DNA from 4 places in the uncultured Sphingobacterium sp. genome. Region 1 is predicted to be linked to each of the others. Evidence: riboswitches for the same ligand, from Rfam matches in the RefSeq annotation. Region 1 holds a riboswitch; each other region holds the start of a gene.
The links. Region 1 has a riboswitch for S-adenosylmethionine ahead of metE (5-methyltetrahydropteroyltriglutamate--homocysteine S-methyltransferase). Riboswitches for the same ligand answer to the same signal wherever they lie in the genome.
Positions count from the first base shown of each region.

Region 1 (3,149 bases):
GTGTATCGTCTTCTACATTTGATGAAGAAACACGGAAAGCACGTACTGCCCAGTTCAAGTAATCTTTTTGATCAGCTTTACGTAGCGGTAATCCTTCACGGATTGCTGGTTCATCGATTTGTATGATTTTGATACCTGCTTTTTCCAACGCTTGTACTTCGTCTAAGATCGCCAATGCAATTTGGTAAGTCGTTGTTGAACGCGGTTGGTCATTACGTACGAAAGACCATTGTAAGATGGTAACCGGACCAGTCAACATACCTTTAACCGGACGGTTAGTCAATGATTGAGCGTATGAAGACCAACGGACAGTCATATCTTCAGGACGGTATACATCACCATAGATAATCGGAGGTTTTACACAACGTGAACCGTAAGATTGTACCCAGCCGTTTTGTGTGAAAGCGTAACCAGCCAATTGTTCACCGAAGTATTCAACCATGTCGTTACGTTCGAATTCGCCGTGTACTAATACGTCGATATCCAATTGCTCTTGAAGACGGATTGTGTTTTCAGTTTCTTCTGCGATTGCTTTATCGTACTCTGCCTGCGTGATAGCACCTTTTTTCAGGTCTGCTCTCCATTTACGAACATCTTTCGTTTGTGGGAATGAACCAATAGTTGTGGTAGGGAATGCTGGCAAGTTGAACTTCGCTTGTTGCGCTGCTTTACGGTCAGCAAATGCTGAAGTACGTTTCGCATCGTCATCAGTGATATTGCTTGTACGTGTTTTAACCTCTGGTTTGTGGATCAGTGGAGAAGTACGACGGCTTTCAGCCGCAGCTTTGTTGGCTTCGAAGCGTTTTGCTGTTTCAGCATCAACTTCACCTTCTGCTAATACGGCTAAGTCTTTTACCTCAGCTAATTTTTGTTTAGCAAATGCTAACCAGTTTTTTACTTCAGCTGGTAGCGATTGCTCATTGTGTTCATTGTCTAAGTCAAAAGGAACGTGCAACAATGATGAAGAAGGAGCTACCCATACACGGTCTTTTCCTAATGCATCAACAGCTTGTTTGATTTTAACCAATGATTTTTCGTAATCATTTTTCCAGATGTTACGGCCTTCAACAATACCCAAAGATAATGTTAATGAAGCAGGAACTTTAGCTAGTACCGTATCCAATTGGTTTTCACCGCGTACCAAATCCAAATGTAAAGCATGGATAGGTAGGTTAACTGCGATATCTTCGTTATCTTTTAAAGCTTCGAAGTAAGTCGTCGCGATTAATTTGATATTTTTTGCTGCTGCAGCTAATTTTTCGAAAGTGGGTTGATATAAAGCTTTTACTTTAGCATCTAAATCCAATGCTAAGAAAGGCTCGTCAATCTGAACATATTGCGCACCGGCCTCAGCTAGTTTAGCTAATATTTGCTCATATACTGGAACAAGTTTATCCAATAAATCGATGCGGTCGAAGCCAGCTTCTTTTTCTTTACCGATCAAAAGGTAAGTGATAGGACCTAATAGAACTGGTTTAGTATCGATGCCCAATGATTTTGCTTCGTTATATTCATTTAAGAACTTTTCGGACGTCAATTTGAATTCTTGATCTTTTGTAAATTCTGGCACCATATAGTGGTAGTTGGTATCCAACCACTTGGTCATTTCCATTGCTGTCACGTCGATTCCTTCTTGTTGGAAACCACGCGCCATGGCAAAATATAAATCTAAGCTGTAATTGTTGTCTACTTTATTCAATAAAGAATGGTAACGAGCAGGAATTGCACCAACAGTAAGGGTTAAATCCAATACTTGATCGTAAAAAGAGAAATCATTGGAAGGGATCAAATCTATTCCAGCATCTTTTTGTGTTTTCCAATTGCCTTCACGAATTTTTTTTGCTGTGTCCAATAATTCCTCAACAGAAGATTTTTTAGCCCAATAGGCCTCATTGGCTTTTTTCAATTCGCGGAACGCGCCCACACGAGGGTAACCTAAATTGTTAGTCAATAACATAATGAATGTTTTTAATATTTCTTTTTCAACTATATTTCTTGCTAGAGAGAGAAGGACACACTAGAATTCGGTGACTTCGGCTTATCATTCCCATATCAAGTAGGGTAGAATTTAGCACCTTGTCAAGGGACAGGTTGCTAAGGCTTCATCGGGTCTATTCCCTCTGCCTTTCTCTATAAGCGACGCTAAGTTAGAACATTTCTTTTTGAAATGCAAATTTTTTATAAAAGTGCATCAATTTTTTATATTCTACTAAGAATAAAATTGTTTTGTTCTTTTCTTTTCATCCATGATTTAGTGTATGCCATGTTTCAATACGCTGTGTAGCATAAAAAATGGGGAATGACTGTTTCTCATTCCCCATTTTTTTAGCTCACCAAAAGTTTGTAACCTTTTCCGTGCACATTGACAATTTCAACTTTACTATCTTCTTTTAGATATTTACGAAGTTTACTGAGAAATACATCCATACTTCTACCCGTAAAGTAGTTGTCATCATGCCATATTTTTAATAAAGCTTCTTCTCGGGTCAGCACATCATTTTTCTTTAAACAAAGCAAGCGCAGTAGTTCCGCTTCTTTGGTGGATAGTTTTTGCATCTGTCCTTTGTAAGAAATTTGCTGACTTGTATAATCAAAGAAATAATCGCCAATTTCAAATTTATCAGCAACCACTTCCTCTTCTTTGTCTCGAACACTGCGCTTCAGTAAAGCATTGATGCGGAGCAATAATTCCTCCACTCGAAAAGGCTTTGTGATATAATCATCTCCCCCTAATTCAAAGGCTTCGGTTTTATCTTCCATCATCCCCTTTGCTGTGGCAAAGATAATAGGAACAGTGTTGTTTGTTTTTCTGATTTCACGTCCAACTGTAAATCCGTCCTTTTTTGGCATCATGACATCGAAAATACAGAGGTCGTAGTTATTTTTTTTGAATTGAGAAATCGCTTCATCTCCATCCGTGCATAATGTGACGTCAAATTTTCCCTTTAATTCGAGATAGTCTTTTAAAAGATCCCCCAAATTAGGATCATCTTCTGCTAATAATATCTTTTGCATAATGATTATATTAATTTTCACCAATGTCCCTTGATGCTGATAAATCAGCTTTCCTCAACCTTTGAAATTTTTTAAAGAGGAAATATACAAAAAAGGAACGTTTTATTTTTTAATAGGCAAAATTACTTCAAAGG
Region 1 is NZ_CAXYKD010000032.1:49,484-52,632, forward strand. It holds gene metE (5-methyltetrahydropteroyltriglutamate--homocysteine S-methyltransferase) at 1-1,957, opposite strand, end outside; SAM riboswitch class I at 2,036-2,139, opposite strand; gene ACHWSC_RS14910 (response regulator transcription factor) at 2,326-3,015, opposite strand; gene ACHWSC_RS14915 (sensor histidine kinase KdpD) at 3,118-3,149, opposite strand, start outside.

Region 2 (3,149 bases), on a different contig from region 1:
CCATTGTAGAGGTTCAGATAAAAATCCAGGCCGCTATCGTACAAGTAATGAATGATATCATGCTGGGAAGGTTTATTTAAAAGCCCCTGGTCATACACAGGCATATTACTTGCATAACTAGCAGAAGCTCTGGCGGAAATCTTAGGGAGCAACTCCATGCGTTGCTGCTGTACTGCCACCTCAGTTTCTTTGAGCTGCAAATAAGACTGCTCGATGTATTTACTGTTCTGTAGCGCTTTGTCGATCATGTCTTTCAGGGACATGCGCAAAGAATCGAGGGCGAAGGTGTCCGAAATAGCGCATACTAACAATCCCATGGTTAGTATGCCTTTTGCCCAATAGGGAGGAAAAAAGTTCACGTGTGCTATGTAATTTTTTTGCGTTGCAAACTTAGACACTTATTGGAACTTGGATTTCTTCACAAACGCCAATATGTTATGGAAAAAAGACATTTTTTCATCAATTCAAACAAAAAGACCAATATCTGCCAATAAGCCCTTAGAATCTCCTTTTTTATAGCACATAAAAAAGGCCTTTCAAATCGTGATTTGAAAGGCCTTTCTCGACGGTATAATAATAGATTATCCGTATAAGGAATCTTCTATTGCATTCCACAGCTGGATTCTTTTTTGTAGCGCAATTTTACTGATCTCTTTCATTTCTGTCCATTTAACCTCATCGTCCTTCGCAAGATCTGTGATCATCTGCATCGCCAACGGTCCATGCTCGTCGCCGTCAAGATCAATATGGCGTTGAAAATAATAAATAAAGCTATCCAGATTGGCTGTAGGAAAGTTTGTTTTAATTTCTTCCAAAATAGAGGTAAACATTCCCGGAATAAGGTCTTCACGTCCAAATGTAAATGCTGCAGCAATTTTATGCACCTCGCCCTCAGCAATCACTTCGAATGTAAAATTCAAAAAGTCTTTGATCCGCTTGTCCAATGTGGTCGTTGCAATGACATCGAATATGTTGTTCGATTTTTTGGCGTGAGCAATAAATTTGTTGACGAGATGAAGGTCGGCACCCATGGCATCCATGGCGTCCAGATACATCTCAAAATGGCTCAAACGGCGGCCATCAATGTATTCATCCGACTCCTCAGCCAATACAATTTCGTTGATTAGATAGCGCGTTGATGGATGCTCACTCGCAAACCAAGGTAAAGTCGTACAGGTCAATTTAATCTGTAAAGCTTTTAGTAAAGACATAAAATCCCATACAGCGTACACATGCCCTTCTGTAAAAGAACGTAGATTCTTGATCGTTTTGATCTTACGATATAAAGGGTGTTGCAATAATACCTCGCGTTCGGCAGCAATGTATTCGTTAATTTCCGCAATTCTATTCATGGCGCAAAAGTATTGTCTTATCTCTGTTTTTAAAAGTATTTTCGATGAGATTACAGTAACATGATAAATTTTTCGACCAGCTATCCGCTTCATAACCAAATCACAGCCAACAACGCGCCTCGCTTTTGACCTCCCTATTCCTGTTGTTAGCGCTCATTTACCCTTAAAAACAAAAATATTTTTTATTATAAAAAATAATCTACTATATTTGTAGAGTATTCAGAATTGCATGATGCAATACCAACCGAGTGCAGGCACCGCGGTGGTAAATTAATACGGGTTTCGACCAAAATAAACGTCGCTGAACGATTATTTTCCCAACAAGATCTGGATACAGTTTATGGTTTAATCCTTTAAATTTTTAAATTGTATGGCTACTACAACAAATCTTTACCAACACTTACTGGAAAAATTCAGTTATTACTCAACAGATGAACTGATCCAGCTCAACAACGACACCATCTTAGGACAAGGCTGGGGTTCAGCCAAGGCAACCTTTAGAACAGCTTTGATCAGTACATTCTCCAAAAGAGGACTAGATCTTTCCAACATTATTTCCAAGGAAGACGGTTTTACCTCGGTGAAACATGTCCCTGTACGCTTGGAACAGAATGTCCTGATTCCTTTACAGTAATCGTTATCGGCAAAAAAAGCGCGCATCGAAAGGACTTCGTGCGCGCTGCTGTCGTTGGTTTAGGAAATTGCCGATTTAAAAGAAGGCAATAATCTTATTATTTATAGTTTGGATTCTGAATTAATACACCTGCACTTTTCTCAATTTCTGTTTGTGGTAATGGCCAGCGGTAAAATTTGTCCTCAAAATGATAGGGCACTTTACTGTCTTTGACCGCATTGAGTACTTCGCCTGCGATATGCCAACGAATCAGGTCGTAATGCCGTAGTCCTTCGAAAGCAAGTTCAACCCTTCTTTCGTGACGGATACGGTCGCGCATTTTTTCCTTGGTATAACCGGCAGGGAACCCAGGCATCTGAACGCGGCTCCTCAAGGTATTCATGGCATCGTAAACCGATGGGTCTGGTCCAGCGATTTCATTTTGTGCTTCGGCATACATCAATAACACCTCCCCAAACCGCAGTACAACCGCATCCTGTTGGCTCAATGTTGAAAAGCCAAAAGGTAAGTTGGCCGGATCCAAAAATTTCAGCACCCCATAACCTGTAGGCCGCGGATTGGACGGTGTATGGATCTTACCGCCGCCAAAGTCGGGATGATCCACGAAAATTGTTTTGCTCAAGCGCGGATCCCTATCTTTGAAGGGATTGGCTCGGTCAGTCAAGGGTGATTCACCATAAGGCAAACCATCTTTGCATTCATAAGTATCCACCAGGTTCTGTAAAGGTGAAGCAGCGATCCAATCGCCTAGGTACATGTCCCAGGGGGCTGTATTATTCGGTGCCAGAAAATTGACCGAAAAGATAATCTCAGTATTGTTCTTCTGTGTTGCATCGCGAAAGACATTTTCAAAAGCCGTACTTAGGGTATACTCTTTCATGACATCGCTGCATAAGTCTTTTACCTCTTTCAAGATTGCTAAATCGGGCACCCCTTTGTCACCATAAGCCGCAAACAGTAAAACCCGTGCTTTCAAAGCTTTTGCTGAACTCGCGGTCGCATGCCCCCCATTATTGAAATAAGGTTTAGCCGCTAAGTTAGCGATCCCAAAATCCAGATCAGCGCGAATCTGTTTTAGGATATTCTCCGCAGTTTCCTTTGGCTGACGCTGATTCTCTAGACTGAGGGAGGTCAGCACAAGCGGCACCTCACCATAAATACTG
Region 2 is NZ_CAXYKD010000008.1:112,992-116,140, forward strand. It holds gene ACHWSC_RS06645 (TolC family protein) at 1-317, opposite strand, end outside; gene ACHWSC_RS06650 (DUF3050 domain-containing protein) at 582-1,352, opposite strand; SAM-I-IV-variant riboswitch at 1,563-1,656, shown strand; gene ACHWSC_RS06655 (5-oxoprolinase) at 1,723-1,986, shown strand; gene ACHWSC_RS06660 (RagB/SusD family nutrient uptake outer membrane protein) at 2,084-3,149, opposite strand, start outside.
Region 2: it holds a riboswitch for S-adenosylmethionine, as region 1 does, so the genes downstream of both, ACHWSC_RS06655 (5-oxoprolinase) here and metE (5-methyltetrahydropteroyltriglutamate--homocysteine S-methyltransferase) in region 1, are expected to answer to the same signal.

Region 3 (3,149 bases), on a different contig from region 1:
GCAGTAATTTCTTATCTTGGTCTGTATATTATTACTGGCCATAATTATTGATTTATTTTGAAACCGTTATTACTGCTGCTATTCCTATTCTCGTTGTCTTCTTGTGCTTTCTTTGGGAAGAAAAAGGACTTTCCTGAAGGCAATTACCAAATGATATTGGGCTATTCAAATGAGGAGTATCATAAAGTAAAAAGAGAATCACCCCAAAATGTGGAGGCAGATGTCTATGGTAATGACCCTACGATATACCGGTCCTTTCTCTCCCTCCATGATAAAGACAAATTTGTCATGGCGATCGATGATATCCTACTCTTCGGTAAGTATAGATTCGACGGCGATCGATTAGAATTGACCGATGAGAAAAAGGGTAGTCTCGCTTTGGATATTGTTAAGGTAAAAAACGATTTTGTTCAGCTGAGAGGTGATTTTTCACAGTTTAGCTCAGCACGTGTGCCCACAAGTGAAAAACTTTATATCAACTTTGCGTTAGATAAAACCCCTATCCGGGAGACCCCGAGCAAATTTGATAGCCAAGTGAATCTATGGCGAAATGCCCCTGTAAAATCAGAAAGTGAAATGGAGATAAAAGCCAGGGCATTGAATTTTGTAGATTATTCTATCGCTTATTTCCAGCACATATCAAGTTCAGGCACACATCACGATTATCGAATGGATGGTGTTGAATCACCCATTATTTATGCTGAGAATGGCATCGTGCTCAAGGCATGGGCAGATGTTCCCGATTCTTGGAAAGAGTTATTTTACAACGAAAAAAATGCATTACTCGCCTACAAATATTTATTTGATGGTTTTAAATATGGATCGAAAGAGGAGTACCATGTTACGGGACTCTTACTGATTACATTTTATCTCAAAAATCTACGGAATTCCCTGGCGGCGAATCTTTAGCCAATCTATTGTGGCGTAGTCAGTCGCTTCGTTGTCGATGATCCTCGACCGTTAATTTTATCTTTTTTTAGAGTCTTTTATATTTGGTGGAGCCTAAATTCCTGTTGTTGCCTGGAAATAAACCTGAAGCCGTATTTATTGCAATCTTTTTACCGCTATTTTTGCTTTTTCGAAAAAATATTTTTGTCTTTTGATTTTTTAAAACGATATTAGCAACGCTTATAGAGAAAGGCCGAGGGACTAGACCCGTTGAAGCCTTAGCAACCTGTATTGTTCAAGGTGCTAAATTCTACCCTACTCCATGTGGGAAAGATAAGTTACATGTAGATAAACGATTCCTCGACGTGTGCGTTTCGATGTAAGCCAACCAAACTAAAAACAGTTTTTTAATGAAGATTATCGATCATATCCAGAATGCCAAAGGAAAAACATTGTTTTCTTTTGAGCTATTGCCACCGGCGAAAGGGCAGGGCATCCAAAGTATTTTTAAAACCATGGATGAACTGATGGAGTTTAAACCTCCTTTTATCGACGTAACCTACCACCGGGAAGATTATATCTATAAAGAGCATGCGAGTGGATTACTAGAACGCGTTTCCTATCGTAAACGTCCTGGAACAGTGGCGATATGTGCTGCAATCATGAATAAATATAAGGTAGATGCGGTGCCCCATTTGATATGTGGTGGTTTTACAAAAGAGGAAACTGAAAATGCATTGATCGATTTGAACTTTCTGGGGATAGATAACGTCTTGGTATTGCGGGGAGATGCACGTAAGGGCGATGCCGATTTTATACCGACCGATGGTGGACATGCTTTTGCAACAGACCTACTGGAACAGGTAACTGATATGAATAAAGGAAAGTATCTGCATGAAGACATTATCACATCGGAAAAGACTGATTTTTGCATCGGAGTAGCGGGCTATCCCGAAAAGCATTTTGAATCGCCAAATTTCAATACTGATTTTAAATACCTGAAACAAAAAGTCGATATGGGAGCAGAGTTTATTGTGACTCAGATGTTCTTTAATGTTGAAAAATACAAGGAGTTTGTAACAAAATGTAGGGACAACGGAATCCATGTCCCTATTATTCCAGGGTTAAAACCACTGACAACGAAAAAACAGTTGGTGACCTTACCAAGGATATTTCATTTAGATATTCCGGAGGAACTGAGCGATGCTGTCTCAGCATGTAAAACGAATGCCGACGTCAGACAAGTAGGTGAAGAGTGGTTGGTGCAACAATGTCAGGAGCTAATTAAATTTGGCGCTCCGGTTTTACATTTCTATACGATGAGTAATCCTGGTCCAACAAAGAAGATTGTCGAAAAACTAGCCTAACTCATAAAAATAAAACGAAAAGGGAGCGCATAAGCTCCCTTTTTTTATGGTAGTATTCGTTGTGAAAGCCTAAAATATGTCCAGAATTTTGATAGTGTGGTTTAGGTCGATCTCTATATTTAGGGTTTAATAGCCTGTTTGGTTTAATAGCCTGTTTATAGTCAGATACTTGTGTTAAATAGTGTTAATTAACTTATTGGAGTCAGGATAACTTTTTAACTTAAAGTGCTAAAAAGGATTTTAACAATAGACCAAATTGACCTTATGACGTACACTAGATTAAATTCTCTACTCGGCTTTGCTTGCGGACTAATTGCTACATGTGTATATATCGCCACCGTTGAAAAGACGGTAAGCTGGTGGGATTGTGGTGAATTTATTGCCTGTGCCTACAAGCTGGAAGTGGCACACCAACCGGGAGCACCATTATTTCTTCTTATTCAGAATATATTTTCCAACCTGGCTTTGGGTAATGCAGGTAAAATCGCCTATTGGATGAATATTGGATCCGCAATCTGCAGTGGGCTTACTGTTACATTTTTATTCTGGACAATAACAGCAATTGCCAAAAAGATACTCAACAGGCAAGAGAAAGTTCAATTATCGAATTATTTCCAAATTTTTGCTGCGGGCTTAGTTGGTGCAATGGCTTTCTGCTTCAGTGATTCATTCTGGTATTCGGCTGTTGAATCCGAGGTATATGCGATGTCTTCATTGTGTACAGCGATTGTTTTTTGGGCAATTTTAAAGTGGGAAGTCCGTGCAGATGAGGAAGGTAGCGATCGTTGGCTGGTTTTTATTGCTTTTGTTATGGGCCTTTCGATCGGAGTGCACTTATTAAATCTGTTAGCAATTCCGGCTATAGCGATGGTTGTCTATTTCAGAAGGGCAGGA
Region 3 is NZ_CAXYKD010000005.1:174,971-178,119, forward strand. It holds gene ACHWSC_RS04240 (hypothetical protein) at 58-909, shown strand; SAM riboswitch class I at 1,126-1,228, shown strand; gene metF (methylenetetrahydrofolate reductase [NAD(P)H]) at 1,299-2,255, shown strand; gene ACHWSC_RS04250 (DUF2723 domain-containing protein) at 2,520-3,149, shown strand, end outside.
Region 3: it holds a riboswitch for S-adenosylmethionine, as region 1 does, so the genes downstream of both, metF (methylenetetrahydrofolate reductase [NAD(P)H]) here and metE (5-methyltetrahydropteroyltriglutamate--homocysteine S-methyltransferase) in region 1, are expected to answer to the same signal.

Region 4 (3,149 bases), on a different contig from region 1:
AACAATCAAATTATTAGCTTTAGAAATTGATAGCTTTTCACAACCTAACAAGCGGTTTCGGTATGCACATCAATTATATCACAATAACTTTAAAATTAATGCCCTCTTACAGGATTTAAAAGAAATTCAAGAAGAGCAGGCCGGTCAAGCAAAAAGTATATTATGTTCGATCATAAGCAACATCGAAGCAATTATTGAAGTACTCAACCGAATTCAGGTGGCTTTTTATCAAAATCAGGAAATCCAGGATAAGATTGACAGCAGTGAGTACCAACAATTTATCAATCGACCTTTGTGCAATTTCGCTGATCTAAAAAGTAAACTCCATCTGAATAACCCGCTTTTTCGATTTGCCGTTCGGATGGCTCTTCTTTTTGGAACAGGCGCATTGATCGGTATTTTATTTTTGGATTTTAAATATACCTATTGGATCTTACTGACGATCGCTATTGTTGCCAGACCAGCATTTTCAATGACAAAAAAGCGTAATATAGAGCGTATTGTAGGCACATTCTCGGGTATAATCGTTGGCATATTCTGCTTAATTGCTATTCATTTTCTCCCGGCTCTCCTTACCATAGCTGCATTAGGTCTTTTCGGATTCTTTTTATTCAATCGATCTAATTATATGGTCAGTGTCATCTTTATTACCTTGGGAATTGTAATTGCGCTCAATTTGTTTGAAGGCAATATCAATCTCATTTTAGGCAGCCGAATACTTTTCACACTCATTGGAGCATTCTTAGCTATAGCAGGTTATTTCTTGATCCCCGTACGCCAGAGCACAGGCATGGTTCAGCTGGCAAAAGAAGTATCCCTTTACAACGAACATTATTTCCAGATCATCAATAACCGTCTGTCGGACGAGAGACAAAGTTCGTTTGATATACGGCTGGCTCGCAAAAAAGCGCAGACTGCCATGGCCCTGTTTTCAGACGCTATCAATCAAATGAAAAAAGAACCCGAACACAAATGGATGGATTGGTCACATATCCACCATTTTCAGGCACTCTCTTATCAGGTCAACTCCCATTTGGTGGGTCTTTCGCTATCGTTAAGCAAAAAGACGAATCGCCACCTGACGTATGATATCCATAGTAGAATTGATGCACTTAAACCTCTTTTAACAGATTTAAATCAAATTGCAGAACGGATCAACTTAAAGAAATCATAATATCCGATTGGCAGTTACTTATCAAGTTTCATCGGACAATATGCGATCCGATGCGTATGTTATTCAAAATTCCTTTAACTAAAAAACAGCTTTTCTTTTGCTTTAATAAAAAAAGAGTTTATATTTGTATCGTCTTCGAAAGAAGATTTCTAATCAACACCTCCCTTAATCAGTAGGTCTTGATTTATAAAGAAGTGGCGAGAGACTGGCTCAATGACCCACTGGCAACCTTCAATTTGTTTGAAAAGGTGCCAATTCCTGTCCAAAACAATATCGTTTTGGAGCATATAAATAACATAAGACAATGATTATTAAACTACTGAAGTCCATTAAAAATTCAGGTTCAACACAAGTGAGCCGCACGATAAGCGAAAGTGTAAGCCATCATACAACTGTATTGATGCGAATGCGTATGCATATGCACTTCCATGCTTGTTAAAAATCATTTCCTTTTTCTTGGATAAAGATTTAACAGACCCTTCAAGGAGGTGTGTATGCTTCTCTTTTTACTTAGCAATTTCTTTTTGAACCCTTAAAATCTGATATATTATGTCTTCAAACAAAAATTTAAAATTCGAAACTCTTCAGGTTCACGCTGGCCAAGTCGCTGACCCTACTACGGGATCTAGAGCAGTTCCTATATATCAAACAACATCTTTTGTATTTGAAAATGCCGAACACGGCGCAAACTTATTTGCATTAAAGCAGTTCGGCAATATTTATACACGGATTATGAATCCTACTACGGATGTTTTCGAACAACGTATTGCGGCACTTGAAGGTGGAGTCGCGGCTGTTGCTGTTGCGTCTGGCCAGGCGGCACAGTTTATTGCATTAAATAATATCTTGGAAAGTGGTGACAATTTTGTTGCCGGATCCAACTTATACGGCGGTACATTCAACCAGTTTAAAGTTTCTTTTAAACGCCTGGGCATCGAAGCTCGATTTGCAACGGACGCCGAGGCAGATAAAATTGAAGCCCTCATTGATGATAAAACAAAGGCCATCTATGTTGAAACAATTGGAAACCCAAGTTTCAATATTCCAGACTTTGAGAAAATTGCTGCAGTAGCAAAAAAATATGACTTACCGTTAATCGTCGATAATACTTTTGGAGCTGGGGGTTATTTATTTAAACCTTTGGAGTATGGTGCAAATGTGGTTGTTGAATCGGCAACTAAATGGATCGGTGGACATGGCACAAGCATTGGAGGTGTCATCGTCGACGGCGGAAACTACAATTGGGGCAACGGAAAATACCCTCAATTTTCCGAACCATCTGAAGGCTATCATGGCTTAGTTTTTTCCGAAGTTTTCGGTGAAGGCGGACCGTTTGGAAATATTCAATTTGCCATTCGGGCACGTGTGGAAGGGCTTCGGGATTTCGGACCAGCACTCTCCCCTTTCAATTCATTCTTATTATTACAAGGCCTTGAAACCCTGTCTTTGCGGGTGCAACGCCATGTAGACAACACTTTAGAGGTAGCTAAATGGCTTGAGGCGCATCCACAGGTAGAAAAAGTAAACTATCCGGGCTTAAAAAGCTCTCCGAGCTTCGCTAACGCACAAAAATACCTTAAAAATGGCTATGGTGCAGTACTTTCTTTCCAACTCAAAGGTGACGCAGCACAGAAGGCCAATAGCTTTATCGACAGTTTAGAATTGATCAGTCACCTGGCCAATGTTGGCGATACGAAGTCATTGATTATCCATCCAGCAGCGACTACTCACCAACAATTAAGTGATGAAGATCAAGCCAATGCTGGAGTGTTCAAAGGTTTATTACGTCTTTCTGTCGGAATAGAACATATTGATGACATCAAAGCTGATTTACAACAAGCTTTTGATAAAATTAAATAATCAGATTTTTTCGGCCTAAACTTAAACGTAAAATGAGTAAGCATATTTATCTGCACCCGGAGCCTTTTGTATTTGAAAATGGAAGAGAGCTTACTGATTTACAAATCAGTTATGA
Region 4 is NZ_CAXYKD010000003.1:99,639-102,787, forward strand. It holds gene ACHWSC_RS02405 (FUSC family membrane protein) at 1-1,174, shown strand, start outside; SAM riboswitch class I at 1,356-1,468, shown strand; gene ACHWSC_RS02410 (O-acetylhomoserine aminocarboxypropyltransferase/cysteine synthase family protein) at 1,724-3,034, shown strand; gene metX (homoserine O-acetyltransferase) at 3,067-3,149, shown strand, end outside.
Region 4: it holds a riboswitch for S-adenosylmethionine, as region 1 does, so the genes downstream of both, ACHWSC_RS02410 (O-acetylhomoserine aminocarboxypropyltransferase/cysteine synthase family protein) here and metE (5-methyltetrahydropteroyltriglutamate--homocysteine S-methyltransferase) in region 1, are expected to answer to the same signal.